Regions from separate parts of the Thermosyntropha tengcongensis genome, predicted to be linked through region 2. Evidence: riboswitches for the same ligand, from Rfam matches in the RefSeq annotation. Region 2 holds a riboswitch; the other holds the start of a gene.
What was found. Region 2 has a riboswitch for thiamine pyrophosphate ahead of ACZ42E_RS08455 (sulfide-dependent adenosine diphosphate thiazole synthase). Riboswitches for the same ligand answer to the same signal wherever they lie in the genome.
Positions count from the first base shown of each region.

Region 1: linked by a shared signal. The riboswitch ahead of ACZ42E_RS03040 (thiamine-binding protein) and the one ahead of ACZ42E_RS08455 (sulfide-dependent adenosine diphosphate thiazole synthase) in region 2 are both predicted to bind thiamine pyrophosphate.

Region 1 covers NZ_AP042437.1:624,646-631,987, reverse strand. Annotated here, with positions in the region: gene ACZ42E_RS03065 (Nif3-like dinuclear metal center hexameric protein) at 1-465, opposite strand, end outside; gene ACZ42E_RS03060 (tRNA (adenine(22)-N(1))-methyltransferase) at 452-1,138, opposite strand; gene ACZ42E_RS03055 (NUDIX domain-containing protein) at 1,244-1,648, shown strand; gene ACZ42E_RS03050 (eIF2B alpha/beta/delta subunit family protein) at 1,645-2,445, shown strand; gene ACZ42E_RS03045 (TrpB-like pyridoxal phosphate-dependent enzyme) at 2,490-3,866, opposite strand; TPP riboswitch at 4,000-4,110, shown strand; gene ACZ42E_RS03040 (thiamine-binding protein) at 4,173-4,463, shown strand; gene ACZ42E_RS03035 (ABC transporter permease) at 4,435-5,205, shown strand; gene ACZ42E_RS03030 (ABC transporter substrate-binding protein) at 5,242-6,204, shown strand; gene ACZ42E_RS03025 (ABC transporter ATP-binding protein) at 6,221-6,937, shown strand; gene ACZ42E_RS03020 (acyl-CoA dehydratase activase) at 6,960-7,342, opposite strand, start outside.
Region 2 covers NZ_AP042437.1:1,757,147-1,764,488, reverse strand. Annotated here, with positions in the region: gene ACZ42E_RS08470 (acetyl-CoA hydrolase/transferase family protein) at 1-796, opposite strand, end outside; gene ACZ42E_RS08465 (acyl-CoA dehydrogenase family protein) at 834-2,081, opposite strand; gene ACZ42E_RS08460 (winged helix-turn-helix domain-containing protein) at 2,355-2,684, shown strand; TPP riboswitch at 3,006-3,097, shown strand; gene ACZ42E_RS08455 (sulfide-dependent adenosine diphosphate thiazole synthase) at 3,232-4,020, shown strand; gene thiC (phosphomethylpyrimidine synthase ThiC) at 4,017-5,312, shown strand; gene thiE (thiamine phosphate synthase) at 5,275-5,919, opposite strand; gene thiD (bifunctional hydroxymethylpyrimidine kinase/phosphomethylpyrimidine kinase) at 5,935-6,711, opposite strand; gene ACZ42E_RS08435 (hypothetical protein) at 7,325-7,342, shown strand, end outside.

The sequences.
Region 1 (7,342 bases), 1.1 Mb from region 2:
GCCATTTATTGCCCTTCTTACTTCTTCCACATGGCTGTGAGGCACAAAAACTGCCAGCTTATAAAGCTTTTCGCTTACTTCTGCAAAAAGGGGTTTTATATCGGAAAGGCCAAGAATTTCGGCCAGTATCTGATTTACTCCATTTTCGGCAGCATCCAGGTTGGTATGAGCTGAATAAACGCATATATCATGCTGCACCAGCTTTTTTATAAGCTGTCCCTGTGGGTTGCTGTAATCAATCCTCTTAAATTCCCGAAAAAATAAAGGATGATGGGTAATTACCAGATCTGGTCCATAAGCAATCACTTTCTCTATGTTCTCTCCATCTAAATCCAGGCACAGCAAAACCTTTTTGACTTCTTTATCCAGCGTCCCCAGCATCAGGCCGCAGTTATCCCATTTTTGCGCCAAATGCAGGGGAAAATGTTTTTCCATTATTTTTACAACATCCCTAACCCTGGCCATTTAAAACCTCCTCCAATTCTTTTACTTTTTTCTCATACTCTAGGAGCAAACCGCTTTCATATGCCTCTTTTGATTTGCTTAATTCCCTTTCTATTAGCCGGTATTTGTTAAGATAATATCGCAAAAACATAGTATACACTTTAGATCTTAAAATAACTGGCCCTATTTCCTCCTCCAGAGGAGAAAGAAAATAAGGCTTGTTATCCGGCTTGCTGCTTATTATTACAAAAAACCTGCCATTTTCCATGACTACCTTTTCATCCAGTATAGGCCAGCCTTTTTTAGCAAGCACATGCCTTAAAGCTTCCGGCTTGCTCATGGGCTGGAAAACAAAACAGGCAAAACTCTCTGCCTTTTCCCAATCATCCTCTAAAATAGAAGCTATCGTTTCTCCTCCCATACCGGCAATAACCACATTATAAACTTCCCCTTTTTCTATTACCCTAAGCCCATTTCCCTTTCTCACCTCTATCCTGTCCATAAGGCCTTCCTTTTCAATTTCCCTTACTGCCCTCAAATAAGGCCCCTGTGCCACATCTGTAGCAATAGCCCGGGGCACCATCCCGTTCTTTACCAGGTAAACCGGGAGATAGGCATGATCAGTCCCTATATCAGCCAGAGGCTGGCCTTTTACGATCATCTGGCTTATGGCAAGCAGTCTTTTATCGAACACAACTATTTTAACCCTTTCGCATATATTTATTGGTATAATATAACCCAAGAGAGATTAGTCATACAAGCCTTTATATTCATAATAATCACAAAATGAGGTGCGAAAATGCAGGAATGTCATGTGGTAACCTGTTTTTTGGAATATGAAAACAAAGTTCTTATACTAAAAAGAAGCAGCAAAGTAAGCTCCTATCAATACAAGTGGGCAGGCATAAGCGGCTATATCGAAGAAGGCAATTCTCCATCCGAGCAGGCCCGGATAGAACTGGAAGAAGAAACAGGCCTTAAAGCAGAAGACTACGAACTGGTTAAAGCCGGGGAACCCCTTAAGGTAACAGACGAAAAAATGCAGCGCATATGGGTAGTCTATCCATTTCACTTTCGCTTGACTAAACTTAAAAAACTTAAGCTGGATTGGGAACATACCGAATTCAGGTGGGTGCTTCCGGAAAAAATAAAAGACCTTCCCACGGTTCCCGGACTTTACGAAGCCTGGGAGAGGGTTAAATGAAAAACATAAGGCAGAAAATAATAGATCTGCAAAATGACCAAACCCACGGAGCCAGCTACCTGGCTCTGCAGGCTATTAACATCCTGAAAAAAGCTGCCCTGGATATAGATGCTGCCGACAGGATTTCTTTTCTCCAATCTATGAACAGCCTGGCTGAAGAACTTAAAAACATCCGCCCCAGCATGGTTTCCATCCATAATCTGGTTTCTGATTATATAGAAGAGTTAAACCAGAAAGAAAATATTGCCCTTTCTTTTTCAGATCTGAGAAAAAAAGCTGCCTGCATAGCAGACAATATCATCTGCCAGGCAATGATTAAACAAAAACAAACTATACAAAAAGGTTCCAGGCTCATAAAGGACAAATCTATCGTGGCCACCTGCAGCTACAGCTCTACGATAGCAGAAACTATCAAAGCCGCATACAGGGAAGGCAAAAAATTCGACATAATAATCGCCCGCTCCTCTCCTCCTGGCAGTTCTTATGCCTACGGGGAAATATTGGCAGAGAAACTAGGGGTGCCTTTAAACATACACATAATCCCTGATGAGAATATTCCTTCCTTCCTGCCTGAAGCTGACTATGTCTTGCTGGGAGCTGATACCGTCCTTGCTGATAAAAGGGTGATAAACGGCTATCCATCCTTCATCACAGCAGAAACAGCCTTTAAAAGCAAAAAGCCGCTCTATGTAGTTTGCGAACCGCATAAAATAGCAAGGGCAGAATTTACCCCCCACCTGGAAGACGGTTTTGAACTGATTCCTGCTCACTTTATAACCGAAATCGTTGCTGGATAACAAAAAGGGCAGCACCCTCTGTAAAGGCTGCTGCCCTTTTTATATTACCTGTACTCTTCCGGTACTTGCGGCAGATCTTTAAGGCTCTCCCTCAGCTCTTCATCCGAAAATTCTATATCTTCGGTTTCTCCGGAAAGGTACATATCATAGGAATACAAATCCAGATAACCATGTCCGCTCAAATTAAATACAATACACTTAGAAACCCCTTCTTCTTTAGCCTTTAAAGCTTCATCAATCGCTACCCTCACTGCGTGGGCAGATTCAGGAGCCGGCACAATACCCTCATGCTGGGCAAAAAGGAGGGCTGCTTCAAAAGTAGGATTCTGTTTTACAGCTACCGCTTCCAAAAGGCCGTCATGATAAAGCTGGCTTACCAGCGGTGATTCTCCATGATACCTTAACCCTCCTGCGTGAATGCCGGAAGGAGTAAAATTATGGCCCAGGGTATACATCTTGGTAACCGGTACCAGTCCAGCTGAATCACCATAATCATAGGCAAAAACGCCTTTGGTTAAGGTAGGACAGGCAGCCGGTTCTACCGCTACCAGCCGCACTTTTTTGCCTGCCAGTTTGTCAGGTATAAAAGGAAACGCAATGCCGGCAAAATTGCTTCCCCCACCGCAGCAGCCTATAACTACATCAGGATATTCATCTACCATTTCGAGCTGCATTTTGACTTCCTGCCCTATTACCGTCTGGTGCAAACATACATGATTCAATACACTGCCCAGGGAATAGTTGGTGTCATCCCTCTTTAAAGCTTCTTCTACCGCTTCACTTATAGCAATAGCCAGAGTACCAGGGCTGTCAGGATTTTTAGCCAGTACATCCCTTCCGCTCTGGGTAAGTTCACTTGGGCTCGGTACGCACCTGCCGCCATAAAGTTCCATAATAGAGCGGCGATAAGGTTTCTGATAATAGCTTACCTTTACCATATATATCATGGCTTCCAGCCCGAAAAGCCTGCAGGCCAGAGCCAGAGCAGTTCCCCACTGGCCAGCTCCCGTTTCGGTAGTTATCCTTTTAATGCCCTGCTTTTTATTGTAATAAACCTGAGCTAAAGCAGAATTAAGCTTATGGCTCCCTACCGGGCTTACCCCTTCATATTTGTAATAAATGCGGGCAGGAGTATCCAGCGCTTTTTCCAAACCCCTTGCCCTGTATAAAGGGGAAGGACGGTATTTCTTATAGTGTTCCCTTACCTCTTCCGGAATTTCAATATATCTTTCCGTAGAAACCTCCTGCATTATAAGCTCGCGGGCAAAAATAGGTTCCAAATCAGCAGGAGCAAGAGGCTTTAAAGTCTTTGGATTTAACCCGGGAGCTAAAGGATTGGGCATGTCAGCCTGTACATTGTACCAGAACTTGGGGAGCTTCTCCTCAGGCAGGATAATCTTGGTGAGCTCTTCTCTACTCATCTTACCTACTCTCCTCTCAGCAGATTAATCAAATAAGAGATAAATTAAGTTTAGCATATAAATATACAGCCTTACAATACCGCGCAAATTTTTATTGACTTTATTTTTAATAAGAGATACAATTATCCCCAAACTTAATAATAAGGGGAGCTGGACCTTTCCGGCTGAGAGTGGGTGAAATGGAGCCCTGACCCTGGAACCTGATCTGGGTAATGCCAGCGTAGGGAAAATGGCTATACAGGCTGCTTATTACCCTTTTTAGCTGGTATAAGCAGCTTACTTATTTTCAAAAGGAGGTTGTCTAAAATGGCAGAAGCCCATTTAAGCCTTAAAATTCTGCCGGTAGTCGAAGAAAGCCGCATATATGAAATGGTAGACAAGGTAATACAGCTCATAATAAACTCAGGTTTAAATTATGTAGTCGGCCCTTCCGAGACTACTGTGGAAGGGGATCTCGACACCCTGCTGGAACTGGTCAAAAAAGCCAACCAGGTATGTATAGAAAACGGGGTTCCCCGGGTAGTATCAGTAATAACTATCGACTATAAGCCAGACGGAGTGACTATTGATGAAAAAATCAGCAAATACCGCCCATAGGCTGGCTCCATTGATAACTATTGCCCTGCTGCTTTTTTTCTGGGAAACAGCCGTAAGATTATGCGATATTAAACCCTGGATCCTTCCTGGACCGCTGGCTGTCATAAATGCACTCGCAAAAGAAAAGGAACTTCTCCTCATGCATACGGCAGCCACGCTGGGAGAAGCCTTGAGCGGTTTTTTAATCTCCATACTGCTGGCATTAGTGATAGGCATCATACTCAATCACAGTAAATTTTTAAACCGTGCCGTATATCCCCTGCTTATCATATCCCAGACTATCCCTCTTATAGTCCTGGCAGTCCTTTTTACCATATGGTTTGGCTGGGGAATAACGCCCAAAATAATAATAGTAGTGCTGGTATGCTTTTTCCCTATCACCATCAATTTCATGGAAGGCATAAGCTCGGTAGACCCGGATCAGATAAACCTTTTCCGCTCCATGGGGGCAAGCGATTTCGCCATTTTCCGCATGGTAAAGTTCCCTTCAGCCCTTCCCGCTTTCTTTTCCGGCTTGCGAATCGCCGCTACTTACAGCGTAATGGCAGCCGTAATCGGGGAATGGCTGGGAGCCCAGAAAGGATTAGGGTATTTTATGACCTTGAAGCAGAAAAGCTTTGCTATCGATGAAGTGCTGGCTGCTGTAGTTATTATCTGCTTTTTAAGCTTTCTCCTGGTAAAAATAATCGACTTTATGGAATATATACTGCTCCCCTGGACTCAGATAGAAGAAATATTCTAGATCTAGAGGAGGGATAAAATGCGCTCCAAAACCGCAATGTTTTTAATTTTTCTTCTGATAGTCAGTCTGCTGCCCGGCTGCGGAAAAAAAGCAGAAGAAAATGACCTTACCCAGGTTACCGTCATACTGGACTGGTTTCCCAACACCAATCATACCGGCCTTTATGTAGCCAAAGAAAAAGGATTTTATGCAGAGGAAGGACTAGATGTAAAAATAGTAAATCCGGGCGAAGGAGGGACTGCCCAGCTTATAGCCGCAAATAAGGGGGATTTCGGCATAAGCTATCAGGAAGAAGTAACCTATGCCCGTTCCCAAAATATCCCGGTAGTAGCGCTGGCAGCTGTTATACAGCATAATACTTCCGGCTTTGCGTCGCCAGCAGACAGAAACATCAAAACCCCCAGAGACTTTGAAAACAAAACTTATGGGGGCTGGGGCTCTCCCATGGAAAGTGCCATGATAAAAGCCCTGATGGATAAATATGGGGCAGATTTCAGCAAAGTTAACATGATAAATATAGGCTCAGCCGACTTTTTTACCAGCATAGAAAAAGACATTGATTTTGCCTGGATATACTACGGATGGACAGGAATAGAAGCCGAGCTAAAGAATATCCCTCTTAATTTCATAAAACTGCGCGATGAACATGAAGCGCTTGATTTCTATACTCCGGTCATTATAACCAGTGAGGATAAAATTAAAAACCACCCGGAACTGGTAAAAAAGTTTATGCGGGCAACTTCCCGCGGTTATAAATTTGCCATAGAAAATCCACAGGAAGCAGCTGACATACTTCTTAAAGCAGCTCCCGAACTTAATCCCGAGCTGGTAAAGAAAAGCCAGCAGTATCTTGCCCGCGAATACCAGGCTGATGCTCCCCGCTGGGGAGAAATGAAACTGGAGGTATGGAAAAAATATGCCGATTTTATGTATCAAAATAAACTTATAAAGAAAAACATCAAGCCATCTGAAGCTTTCACCAATGAATTTTTGCCATAAAAGAGGAGTTTTTAACATGGCCAAACTGGAAGCTGTGAACATCTGCAAAACCCTGGATGGGCTTTATACTCTGGATAATATATCAATACACCTTGAAGAACAGGAACTGGCAGTTATTTTAGGCCCCAGCGGATGCGGCAAAAGCACCCTTTTTCACATCATATCCGGGCTCATAAGTCCGGATAAAGGCAAAATAATTATTGACGGATGTGACTTTACCGGCAAAACCGGGCGGGTAGGCTACATGCAGCAGAAAGACCTTCTGCTCCCTTTCCGCACTGTTCTTGACAATATTGCCATCCCTCTGGTGTTAAAAGGAGCAAGCTGGAAAGAAGCCAGAACGCAGGCAAAACCTTATCTATCCCAGTTTGGGCTCAAGGAATTTGAAAACTACTACCCGCGCCAGCTTTCCGGCGGTATGAAGCAGAGGGCTGCCCTGCTCAGAACTTATCTTTTTGCCAGTGATATACTGCTTCTGGATGAGCCTTTTGCCGCCCTGGATGCCATAACCAGGCACAAAATGCAAAAGTGGCTTTTAGATTTGCGAAGCCAGTATAGGCCCAGCATCCTTTTCATAACCCACGACATCGAAGAAGCCTTGCTCCTGGCTGACCGCATCTATGTATTTTCTCCCCTGCCCGCCAGGGTAGTCGGGGAGTTTGTGACAAAAAACCGATCTGATGAAGAAAAAAATAAATTCAGAAAAGTGATACTAAACATCCTTGGCATGTAAAAAGCGGGGGATTTCCCCGCTTCTACACAACTTTCAGGTTTTCCCGGTACCGCTTGTTAAGCGAATTTTCCCATTTTCGGCAGCGGTCCCCCCAGTAAGCCAGAGGGATATCATCCCTTTTTATGCATACCACTTCACAAAGATTGGGGCACCCGCTGCATTCAAAACTTTTAGAAATAAAATCTCCGCTCAAGATAAAATCATCGCCCTTAAAAAGAGTTTTCACCCCATAGCCTTCTATATATTCCCTGGCCAGTATAGCTGCCCCTATGGCCCCCATGACATTATAATGTTCAGGCACCATTACCCGGCATCCCAAAAATTTCTCAAAAGCTTTCCTTAAGCCTATATTGGCAGCAACCCCTCCCTGAAAAACGACAGGCTCTGCTATCTTTTTCCCTTTGG
Region 2 (7,342 bases):
TGCGTCCGGTTATCACTCCCTGTTCATAGAGGTCAACCATAGAGTCGCACAGCATTTCTGAATGGATTCCCAGGTCCTTCTTATCTTTTAAATGGAGGGCGACGGCATTGGGAATAGTGCCGATTCCCAGCTGCAGACATGCGCCGTCAGGAACCAATTCCGCTATATATTGCCCTATAAGCTCATCTTTTTCGTTTACCGGGATTTCGGGCAGGCAAACTAGAGGTTCATTATTTTCAACTACGGCTGCAATTTCAGAAATGTGAAAATGGTTGTTGCCGTAAGTGCGGGGCATATTTTCATTTACTTCGACGATTATTTTGCATCCTGGACTGTGGTGGATAAAGCCGTAGATATAGTCAGGATGGATGCCGGTGCTGAAAAAGCCGTGCTCATCCATGGGAGATACAGTGATAAGTGCTGCTTTCATATTGGCAACTTCTACCATTTTGGGACCGTCAAAAAGGCGGTGGGGGACAAAAGAATACAGGCCTTCGTTTATGAAATACCTTTCAATAGGACCGCTGTACATGACATCAATTGTATTGTATTTATTGATTTCGGCAAGTATTTCGGGCTTGTGAATATCCATAAATCTTACGCTCAAGCACCCTAAAAACTCACATCCTCTAAGTTCACCTGATGCCATGCAGTGAGCCATGGCATTTATCAGCTTTGGTGGCTGGCCGTTAGTTAAAGGGGTTGCGATAAAGGAATTTTGCGGAATAAGCTTTACCGCTTCTTCAGCAGTCATAAGCTTGCTTTTATATAAATCTTTAACTTTATTTTTATTCATTTACCCCTTCCCCCTTAAAAGTTTACTGCTTGCGGAATTATTCGTAAATCTTTTCCCCTTCGGCAAAGGCATTGAGGGCATCAGCTTCACTGTCGCGCTTATTGGTGTTTTTGATTTCTTCTGCTCTTTCTTTGTACCATTCATGCTGGCTTATAAGGGTCATGATTTCATTGGTGCCTACCCATATCATGGAAAGCCTCAGGTCGCGCACGATTTTTTCAATCGGGTAAACATCGGTATAGGCTATGCCGCCCATTACCTGCATGGCCAGGTTTACAGCATCCCAGCATTGTTCGGTAACAAATTTTTTGGACTGGGATACCAGCCTTCTTACCCGGGAAGCTTTTACCTTTGGATCATCAGCGGCAATAGCGGTGGTGTATATCACACTGCGGCAGGTGTCCAGCTTGAGGACGGCATCAGCCACTTTAAAGCTTACTGCCTGGAAGTTTTTAATCTGGGTGCCGAATGCTTTGCGTTTGGTAGTATAATCAGTCGCTATTTCTACTGCCGGCCTGGCTGCTCCGATAGTCATGGCAGCCGTTCCCAGCCTTTCTGGAACCATCATCTGATAAAATATGGGGGCAGCTCCGTTAACTTCTCCAATCACATTTTCTTTGGGAACCCGGACATCTTCAAAGACTACCCTGGCAGTTCCCCCGCCGCGGCATCCCATCAACCCGTAGAGGTATTCGGTCTTAACTCCCATTTCCCTTTCCACCATAAAACAGGTCATGCCTTTATGGGGAGGGGCATCAAGGTCGGTTTTGGCATAAACCAGAAAATAGTCGGCGCCTTCACCGCCAACAATAAATCTTTTTTGCCCATTCAGGATAAAGTCGTCTCCGTCGCGTCTGGCTACCGTAGTTGCCCCGAAGAAATCAGAGCCCCCGCGCGGTTCAGTTAAACATTCAGCAGCAAATTTTTCCCCTTTGCAGATAGGAGGCAGGAACCTTTTTTTCTGTTCTTCGGTGCCGAAGTGTACGATGGCTTCTGTTACTACATCCCCGGTAACTCCCCAGGTGCAGCCGAAAATATAGCCAGGTACGCATATTTCTTCGGCTACCATCACGTCATCTACCCATTTTAAGCCTCTGCCGCCGTATTCTTTGGGGACTCTTATGCCGATGAGGTTCCTTTTTCCACATTCCCGGATGAAATCTTTAGGGTATTTTATCCTGTCAGCGTCCATATCCAGGATATATTCCCGGGGAATCGATTTTACAAATTCTCTTACCTCATCCCGCAATTTTAGCTGTTCAGGTGTCATCAAAAAATCAAACATAAATCCTTCTCCCCCTTGATGTAAAATGCAAATTTTATTACATTATGTAATTAAATTATTACATTTGTAATAGAGATATGTCAATTTGATTTTGCAATATTATGTAAAAAGCAGGCATAAAGCAGGTATTTATTTATCAAGTGCGGGCTTGACGGGAGGGAGAAAATAGGAATAGAATTTTTTTACCAGCATCAGAATGGAAAATGACAGGGCTAAATGGGGGAGGATGTTTTACATATATAATGGGTGAGATAAGGGTTAGTGGAGGTAGGCATGTATAATCTGAAATTTAAAATATGGCTGGATAAAGAAGGCAAGGTATTTGGACCGGGGCCTTATGAGCTTTTAAAGGGGGTTAGGGAAACCGGTTCCTTATCCAAAGCTGCCAGCAGTATGCATATGTCCTACAGCCAGGCTTACAACCTTATAAAAAGCCTGGAAAAAAGGCTGGGTTTCCCGCTTATCATAAGCCAGAGCGGAGGGAAAAAAGGAGGGGGTTCTGCCCTTACCCCGGAAGCGGCAGAACTTGTGGATAAATATGCTGCTTTTTATAAGGAATGTGAGGAAGCTTTGCAGAATATATTTGAAAAGTATTTTAAATAAATCATCATTCATGCAGTTCCCTGAATAGCAGTTTTTAAGCTTTATTAAAAAATTTTACCCCTGGCACAGGGGATAAATTCCTGGCTGCCAGGGGCAGAAGAATTAATTTTTATAATAAAATATTTGATAGTTGTGCATCAATGCTTTTTTAACAATGCATTTATTGTATAACCATGACTGGAGTAAACCGCATATGCAGAATAGTGGCAGCAGATAGAAAGCATGATTTTTACAAAAGCGTTTATTTGGAAAAGTAAATTTTTTGTAAAGACACTTGCCGTTAAGGAATTTTTTCTATATAGTTTAAAAAAACTGCATACCAGGTATGCGCAGGGGTGCCGTTAAAGGCTGAGATTATACCCTTTGAACCTGAACTGGGTAATACCAGCGGAGGGAGCGCAGTGAGGGGTTTTTATACCTGACGCATGCCTTTTTGGGCAAACGTCAGGTTTTTTTATCTGGAAAGGGGGGATGAAAAGGTGAAGAAGCGTAATTCCCCCTTCGCCTGCCTGGTATCCAGGGGAAAATATAAAGGGGAGGAAAGAAAATGCTCATAAATGATATAAAAATAACTGCTTCTATTATTGATGAGTATTATTCAGTGCTGAAAGAAAATCTGGAGTGTGATCTTATAATCGTGGGAGGGGGACCGGCAGGGCTTACGGCTGCTTTTTATGCCGCTAAAAGCGGGCTTAAGACAGCAGTCCTGGAAAGCCGCTTATCTCCCGGCGGCGGCATGTGGGGAGGCGGCATGTTCTTTAACCAGATAGTTTTCCAGAAAGAAGCAGCTGAAATTCTGGATGAAATAGGGATTGTGCACCGGATAAACCAGGACGGCTATTTGGTGGTGCCTTCCTACCGGGCGGTAGCTCAGCTTATCCTGGCTGCGGATAGGGAAGGAGCCAAGATTTTAAATGGCATAACGGCAGAAGATGTTATGGTGAGGGAAAAGCGCGTCTGCGGGGTAGTCGTAAACTGGACTGCTGCGGTAAAGCTTGGTATGCATGTGGATCCCCTTTCTCTGGGGGCTAAGGCAGTTATCGACGCTACCGGGCATGATGCGAGTGTAGCCAGAATTTACCTGGCCAAATCCGCTGAAAAGCTCCCGGAAGACAGGGAAGATAGGGTTAGGACTTCTTCCATGTGGGCGGAAAAAGGAGAAGAAATGGTGGTAGAATATACGGGTTTCATAGCAGAGGGGCTTATAGCAGCCGGCATGAGTGTAAGTTCCCTTTTTAATACCCCCCGTATGGGGCCTATTTTCGGGGGCATGCTCTTATCAGGACGCAAGGCAGCAGGGCTGGCTTTAGAATATGTAAAGAAGGTGAGTTTATGACCCAGCTTATAAAGGCGAAGCGCGGAGAGGTTACTCCCCAGATGCTGGAGGTGGCGGCTAAAGAAGGCCTGTCCCCTGAAGAGGTTAGAAAAGGGGTGGAGGAAGGTTACATAGTTATACCTTTTAATATAAGGCATCAGGGATTAAAAGCCTGCGGCATAGGCAGAGGCCTTACGGTAAAGGTAAATGCCAATCTGGGGGTATCCAAGCAGGCATCCAGCCTGGAAAAGGAAATCAGAAAGCTTAAGGCGGCTTTAAAAATTGGGGCTGATACGGTTATGGACCTTAGCACCGGCAGGGAGCGCGACAGGATAAGGCAGGAGTTTGTAAGGGTTTCTGAGGTGCCGGTAGGCAGTGTGCCTGTTTATCAGGCTGCTGCGGAAGCGGAAGAGAAAAAGGGAGATATCCTGGCTATGACCGAAGAAGATATGTTTAAGGCTGTGGAAAAACACATCCAGGACGGCATAGATTTTATAACCGTCCACTGCGGCATAACCAGGTCTTCCCTGGCCGTTCTTGATAAAAACCCCCGACTTATGGGGATAGTGAGCCGGGGAGGGGCGATAACCGCAGCCTGGATGAGAAAACACGGCCGGGAAAACCCTTTTTATGAAAACTTTGATTATCTTCTGGAACTGTGCCTGCGCTATGACACTACCTTGAGCCTGGGGGATGGTTTGCGGCCAGGGTCCCTGGCGGATGCCAATGACCCGGCCCAGATAGAGGAGATGGTTATCCTGGGAGAGCTGGTGAAGAGGGCCCGGGAAAAAGGGGTGCAGGTGATGGTGGAAGGTCCCGGGCATATGCCTTTAAACAGCATAAAAGCATGTATTGACCTGGAAAAAAAGCTCTGCCATAATGCCCCTTTTTATGTGCTGGGGCCTCTGGTAACCGATATTGCAGCTGGCTATGACCATGTGGCAGGGGCTATCGGCGGGGCGCTGGCTGCTTTTTATGGAGCCGACTTCCTCTGCTGTGTAACCCCTGCTGAGCACCTGGGGCTTCCGGATGAAGAGGATATAATAGAAGGGGTGGCGGTTTCCCGGCTGGCTGCCCACGCTGCCGATTTGGCCAGGGGCAAAAAGCGTGCCTGGGAAAGGGATATGGCGGTATCAAGAGCCAGAAGGGAACTGGACTGGGAGAAACAGATAGGGCTTTCGCTTCATCCGGAAAAAGCCTTCTTTATATACAAGGACAAAAACCCTGATGCCTGTAAAGGCCAGCCCTGCAGCATGTGCGGAGAATACTGCGCGGTCAGGATGGATAAGGACAGTTTGTCCAGGCTTTTTTGAGCAGAAAGGCAGCTTCTTCAGGGTCAGGGCTTTTAAGGATAAATGAAGAAACGGCTATACCGCTTGCTCCTGCTCTCTTTATCTCAACTGCCCGGTCCGGGTTTATGCCTCCTATGGCTACCACCGGTATCTTAACCCGGGCTGTGAAAATTTTAAGTTTTTCAGGGCCGATTACCGGAGCTGGATTTTCCTTGGTGGCAGTAGGAAAAACCGGGCCTATGCCCAGGTAGTCGGCCCCTTCTTTTTCACCTTTTTCTGCCTCTTCCAGCTTGTTAGCCGTAAGGCCGATGATTTTATGCGGGCCGAGTATTTGCCGGGCGGTTGGAACAGGCAGGTCTTTTTGCCCCAGGTGTACTCCGTCCGCGTTTACAGCCAGTGCTATATCTACCCGGTCGTCTATTATGAAAGGTATGGAACAGGGGGAAAGGGCTTCTTTTATATTAAGGGCCAGGCTGTAAAAATCCCGGTCAGCTAATTTCTTGGCCCGCAGCTGGACGATAGTCGCTCCTCCCTTTACGGCCTTAACTACCTGTTCTGTCGGGTTAAAAGGGGAAAGAAGGTCAGCGTCTGCTACAAGATACAGTGAATAGTCAGGCTTTGTTTTCATATCCGGTTATCCTCCTTATATAAAATGCTTGAGGACAGGGCATCCCTGGCCGGGGCGAAAACTTTGCCTTATCGCTTCTTCGAGGTAAGTTTTGGTTTTGCTGACTGCCTCCGGAACTTTAAGCCCGGCAGCCAGGTAGAAAGCGAGGGCAGAAGAAAAGGCGCAGCCGGTTCCCCTTATTTCCCCTTTTTCTATGCGCTGGCTCTTGAAGCGGTGAATTTTTTCCTGGCTGGCTGCTATATCAACCGGTTCCCCTTCAAGATGCCCTCCTTTCACGATAACCCATCCAGGGCCGTATTTAAGGAGTTCTTTTGCTGCTTTTTCCATATCTTTCACTTCTTTTACCGTATGGCTGGATAAAAATTCAGCTTCCGGTATATTGGGGGTTATAGCTGTGCACAGGGGGAAAAGCTTTTCTTTTAGCGCTTCTGCTGCCTCTTTTTCCAGAAGCGGATAACCGCTGGTTGAAATTATGACCGGATCCAGAACTACCGGTATTTCCGATTTTAGCCCCTTTAAAAACCTGCTTACAGTTTCGATGTTTTCCCTGCTGTACAGCATGCCTATTTTTATGCCGTCTATCCTGAAATCTTCGGCTACCGCTTCAAGCTGCCTCTGCAGGAAAGCATCACCTGCTTCTTTGACGGCGCTGACCCGGGAAGTGTTTTGGGCGGTAAGGGCAGTTACTACTCCGGTAAAATAACCTCCCAGAGAAGATACTGTCTTGAGATCGGCCATTATCCCTGCAGCTCCTGAAGGGTCGAAACCGGCAATGCCTAAAATATTAAGCATAAAAATCCCCTTTCTTTAGGTTCGCATTTTTATTCGGCGAAAGCTTTTTTCGTGCAATAATTACAGAATAATTAGGGCTAAAGTTTTAAAATCAAAAACTGCAAAATATTTCATGCTGGTGATGAAGATTTTTGCTGCCATTCCCTTATGCCTTTGCATAAAATTCTAATTTATTCAAAGGCGAAATTTAAGATGTCAATGACAAAATAATTTTTTGAATTGTTAGCTTGGAGGAAATCAAATATATTTAGTTAAGCTTTATTTAGTTAAACTTTATGGTTGGGAGTTTATTAAGGATTAGGGAAAGGAGAGTTTTTATGCGCATAAAAAAGGTAATAGCCTGGGTGCTTATTTTGAGCTTCAGCCTGAGGCAGGTATGGTATATAAACACCTGCCTTTTTGCTTGATATTTTGCATACATTGTTCATATTTTTGGCGTCATAAATTGTAAAATTTGCTGGATAACTGGTGCTGATAAATGGTTGCTTTGAGCCAGGCAGAACATAAAATAATATTGAATAATTTTAATTTTCCTAATAAAATAAATATTAAGAAAAATAAGTTAAATTTAGTTATTAAATGACAAAAAAGGTTGAAAAAGGGAGGTGCTGTTATGAGGCTGATGGCTGAT